Regions from separate parts of the Streptomyces sp. NPDC001373 genome, predicted to be linked through region 2. Evidence: riboswitches for the same ligand, from Rfam matches in the RefSeq annotation. Region 2 holds a riboswitch; the other holds the start of a gene.
What was found. Region 2 has a riboswitch for ZMP and ZTP ahead of glyA (serine hydroxymethyltransferase). Riboswitches for the same ligand answer to the same signal wherever they lie in the genome.
Positions count from the first base shown of each region.

Region 1: it holds a riboswitch for ZMP and ZTP, as region 2 does, so the genes downstream of both, ACFY15_RS14070 (bifunctional 5,10-methylenetetrahydrofolate dehydrogenase/5,10-methenyltetrahydrofolate cyclohydrolase) here and glyA (serine hydroxymethyltransferase) in region 2, are expected to answer to the same signal.

Region 1 is NZ_JBIAWQ010000005.1:166,874-169,251, reverse strand. Features, by position in the region: gene ACFY15_RS14075 (MAB_1171c family putative transporter) at 1-136, shown strand, start outside; gene ACFY15_RS14070 (bifunctional 5,10-methylenetetrahydrofolate dehydrogenase/5,10-methenyltetrahydrofolate cyclohydrolase) at 362-1,207, opposite strand; ZMP/ZTP riboswitch at 1,268-1,367, opposite strand; gene ACFY15_RS14065 (SAM-dependent methyltransferase) at 1,438-2,199, shown strand.
Region 2 is NZ_JBIAWQ010000001.1:891,479-893,856, forward strand. Features, by position in the region: gene glyA (serine hydroxymethyltransferase) at 13-1,281, opposite strand; ZMP/ZTP riboswitch at 1,317-1,407, opposite strand; gene rocD (ornithine--oxo-acid transaminase) at 1,524-2,378, shown strand, end outside.

The DNA.
Region 1 (2,378 bases), on a different contig from region 2:
TGGGAGCGGGCCGGCGGACCCCGCCCCTCCCCCTCCGATCGGCTGCCATCCGCTGACCGCCCTGGCCCGGGCGTTCCGCAGCTCCCCGGTGGTGGCGGCGGCCCGCCGCGGGGCCCTGGAACCACCCGGGGGGTGAGGGCCGACGGATCGCAGCGCGGCGGGGACGGCCGGTCCCTCCGGGGCGCCGGTCCCTCCGGGGACGGCCGGCTCGTCCGCAGCCGGTCCGCCGGCTGCGGACACGCCGCCGGCCGGTCCGCCGCGTGGGGGCCGCGCCTCGGCGCCGGATGCCCCGCTCCGGGGACGACGGGCGCCCCGGGTTCTCCGGGTCCCGGGGCGCTCGTCGTACGGGAGGGAGGCCGGCTCAGAGCTCCGCGATGTCCAGGCCGGCCTGGGCGGCCGCCGCGTGCACGGTCTGCTCCAGCAGGACCGCGATGGTCATCGGGCCCACACCGCCGGGCACCGGGGTGATCAGGGAGGCGCGAGCGGCGGCCGACTCGAAGTGGACGTCGCCGACGTTGCCCTCGTTGTAGCCGGCGTCCAGGACCACGGCGCCCGGCTTGATGTCCTCGCCCCGGATGAACTCGGCCTTGCCGACCGCGGCGACCAGGACGTCCGCCTGGCGGACGATCGAGGACAGGTCCTTGGTGCGGGAGTGGCAGTAGGTGACGGTGGCGTTCTGCTCCAGCAGCAGCATGCCGGCCGGCTTGCCCAGGATCGCGCTGCGGCCGACCACGACGGCGTGCTTGCCGGTGAGGTCCACGTCGTACGCGGCCAGCAGGCGCATGATGCCGCCGGGGGTGCAGGAGACGAAGCCCGGCAGGCCGAAGCCCATGGCGGCGAAGGAGTGCATGGTGACCCCGTCGACGTCCTTGCCCGGGGCGATGGCCTCGAAGGCGGCCCGCTCGTCGATGTGGTGCGGGACGGGGTGCTGGAGCAGGATGCCGCTGATCGCGGGGTCCTCGGAGAGGGCCGTGATCGTGGCGACGAGCTCCTCGGTGGTGGTCTCGGCCGGAAGGGCCACGTGGCGGGAGGTGATGCCCGCCTTGGCGCAACGGTTCTGCTTCATGCGCACGTACGTGACCGACGCGGGGTCCTCGCCGACCAGGACGGTGGCCAGGCAGGGCGCGGTGCCGGTGCGCTCGGTGATCTTCGCCGCGAGGGCGGCGGTCTGCTCCGAGATGCGGCGCGCGAGGGCGGTGCCGTCCATGAGCTGGGCGGTGGCGGTGGGGGCAGTCGTCACGGGGTCTCCTGAACGTCGCTGCGGATCGCGGTTCGCCCAGGCGCGCGGCAGTCGACGTACGGGGAGGTGCGTACGCCGGGCCGCTCCCCGGTGGTGATCCACCCGAACGCCAGTCACGGCCCTGCTCCCACTGTAGTCGACCCGTCCCGCACGGATATCCGGTGGATGACCGGCGCCCGGCCTGGGACGATCGAGACATGACGCGCACTTTCGACCATCTCGTCGCCGAGGCGGAAACCGTCTCGGTGGACGGATGGGACTTCTCCTGGCTCGACGGCCGGGCCACCGAGCAGCGGCCCTCCTGGGGGTACCAGCGGCTGCTGCGCGAGCACCTGTCCCGGGTCCGCTCGGCCCTGGACATCCAGACGGGCGGCGGCGAGGTCCTGGCCGGAGCGGGCCCCCTGCCGCCTCTGACGGCGGCCACGGAGTCCTGGCCCCCGAACATCGAGCGGGCCACCCGGCTGCTGCACCCGCTGGGCGCCGTGGTGGTGGCGGATACCGACGAGCCGCCGCTGCCCTTCGGCGGCGCGGCCTTCGAGCTGGTGGCGAGCCGGCACCCGGTGACCATCTGGTGGGAGGAGATCGCCCGGGTGCTGACGCCGGGAGGCACGTACTTCTCGCAGCAGGTCGGCCCGGCGAGCGTGTTCGAGCTGGTCGAGTACTTCCTCGGTCCGCAGCCGGAGGAGGTGCGGCGCGCCCGGCACCCCGACGACGCGGTCGCCGACGCCCGCAACGCGGGCCTGGAGGTGGTCGACCTCCGCTCCGAGCGGCTCCGCACGGAGTTCCACGACGTCGGAGCCGTGATCTACTTCCTGAGGAAGGTGATCTGGATGGTGCCCGGCTTCACGGTCGGGCAGTACCGGGACCGGCTGCGGGAGCTCCACGAACGGATCGAGCGCGACGGCCCGTTCGTCGCGCACACCTCCCGGTTCCTCATCGAGGCCCGCAAGCCGGACTGACGCGGGTGGACGTGCGCGCGAGGCGGATCCGGCACGGGTCCGGGGCGGACGCAGCCGCGCCGGATCGGTTGCCCGGACACAGCGTGGCGCAGGTCACTCAATTCAGCGCGTAACGAATCGACTCGGGCAGGCGATGAACCGACAGGTGTCCTCGTGCGGCCCCGGAATACAGCCCCTCC
Region 2 (2,378 bases):
ACCGGGGCGGGCCTAGGCCGACGGGAGGCCGGGGGCGGGGTGGGCGGACAGGAGCTCCGCCACCTCCGCGCGGATCTTCGCCAGGGCCGGCTCGTCGGACGCGGCCGCGGCGTCCACCGCGCGGGAGATCCAGTCGGCGACCGCCGGCATGTGCTCCGTCGACAGCCCGCGGGAGGTCAGGGACGGCGTCCCGATGCGGATGCCCGACGGGTCGAACGGCTTGCGCGGGTCGAACGGGACCGTGTTGTAGTTGACCACGATGCCCGCGCGGTCCAGCGCCTTGGCCGCCACCTTGCCCGGCACCCCGCGCGAGGTGAGGTCCATCAGGATCAGGTGGTTGTCCGTGCCGCCCGAGACGAGGTCGAAGCCCCGCTCCAGCAGCGCCGCGGCCAGCGCCTTGGCGTTGGCGACGACCGCGTGGGCGTAGGCGGTGAAAGACGGCTGGGCCGCCTCGTGCAGGGCCACCGCGATGCCCGCCGTCGTCTGGTTGTGCGGGCCGCCCTGGAGGCCGGGGAAGACCGCCTTGTCGATGGCCTTCGCGTGCTCCTCCTTGCACATCAGCATCGCGCCGCGAGGTCCGCGCAGGGTCTTGTGGGTCGTCGTGGAGACCACGTCGGCGTACGGGACCGGTGAGGGGTGGGCGCCGCCCGCGACGAGGCCCGCGATGTGGGCGATGTCCGCGACCAGGATCGAGCCCGCCTCCTTCGCGATCGAGGCGAAGGCCTCGAAGTCGATCGTGCGGGGCAGCGCGGTGCCGCCGCAGAAGAGGATCTTCGGGCGCTCCGCCAGGGCCAGGTCGCGCACCGCGTCGTAGTCGATCAGGCCGTCCTCGGCGCGCACGCCGTACTGGACGCCGCGGAACCAGGAGCCCGTCGCCGAGACGCCCCAGCCGTGCGTGAGGTGCCCGCCCATCGGCAGGGCCATGCCCATCACGGTGTCGCCGGGCTTCGCGAAGGCCAGGTAGACGGCCAGGTTCGCCGGGGAGCCGGAGTACGGCTGGACGTTCGCGTGCTCCGCACCGAACAGGCCCTTGGCCCGCTCGACGGCCAGGGCCTCGATCCGGTCGATGTTCTGCTGGCCCTCGTAGTAGCGGCGGCCCGGGTAGCCCTCGCTGTACTTGTTCTGCAGGACCGTCCCGGAGGCCTCCAGGACCGCCGCGGAGACGTAGTTCTCGCTGGGGATCAGGCGCAGGGTCTCGGCCTGGAGGGTCTCCTCGGCGGAGACGAGCGAGGCGAGTTCGGGGTCGGTGGCGAGCAGGGCGGGCTGGCGGTGCGCGGTCATCGCGGCTCCTCCGGGGTCGATGTCAGGTCTCGTCCCCGCGAGGCCCAGGCGAGCGGCCCTGTGTGCGGTGGTCCGCGCACGGCTCCCCCGGAGTTGGTTCCCCGTACGCCAGTCGCCGTGCGTACCGAACACCTTAGCGGGCGCGGCGCCCCGGAGGTTTCCGCGTCCACGATCCGAGCGACGATACAAAGGACGCCACCCATGTCACCCGCGTCACCAGCAGACGGACGATCGGAGACCCCGTGTCGAGAACAGCTGATGCCATCCGCTCCGCCGACGAGCACAGCGCGCACAACTACCATCCCCTCCCGGTCGTCGTGGCTTCGGCGGAGGGCGCGTGGATGACCGACGTGGAGGGCCGCCGCTACCTCGACATGCTCGCCGGGTACTCGGCGCTCAACTTCGGCCACGGCAACCGGCGTCTGATCGACGCGGCCAAGGCCCAGCTGGAACGGGTCACCCTCACCTCCCGGGCCTTCCACCACGACCGCTTCGCCGACTTCTGCACCGAACTCGCCGCGCTGTGCGGCAAGGAGATGGTGCTGCCGATGAACACGGGCGCGGAGGCCGTGGAGACGGCGGTGAAGACGGCACGCAAGTGGGGGTACGAGGTCAAGGGTGTCCCCGACGGACAGGCCAAGATCGTCGTCGCCGCGAACAACTTCCACGGCCGGACCACGACCATCGTGTCCTTCTCCACCGACCACGAGGCCCGCGACCACTACGGCCCCTACACCCCCGGCTTCGAGATCGTCCCGTACGGGGACCTCACCGCCCTCGACGCCGCCGTCACCGCCAACACCGTCGCCGTCCTGCTGGAGCCGATCCAGGGAGAGGCGGGCGTACTGGTCCCGCCGGCCGGCTACCTGGCGGGCGTACGGGAGGTGACGCGCGAGCGGAACGTGCTGTTCATGGCGGACGAGATCCAGTCGGGCCTGGGCCGCACCGGCCGGACCTTCGCGTGCGAGCACGAGGACGTCGTCCCGGACGTGTACGTCCTGGGGAAGGCGCTCGGCGGCGGTGTGGTGCCCGTGTCCGCCGTGGTCGCGGACCGCGACGTGCTCGGGGTGTTCCGGCCCGGGGAGCACGGTTCCACC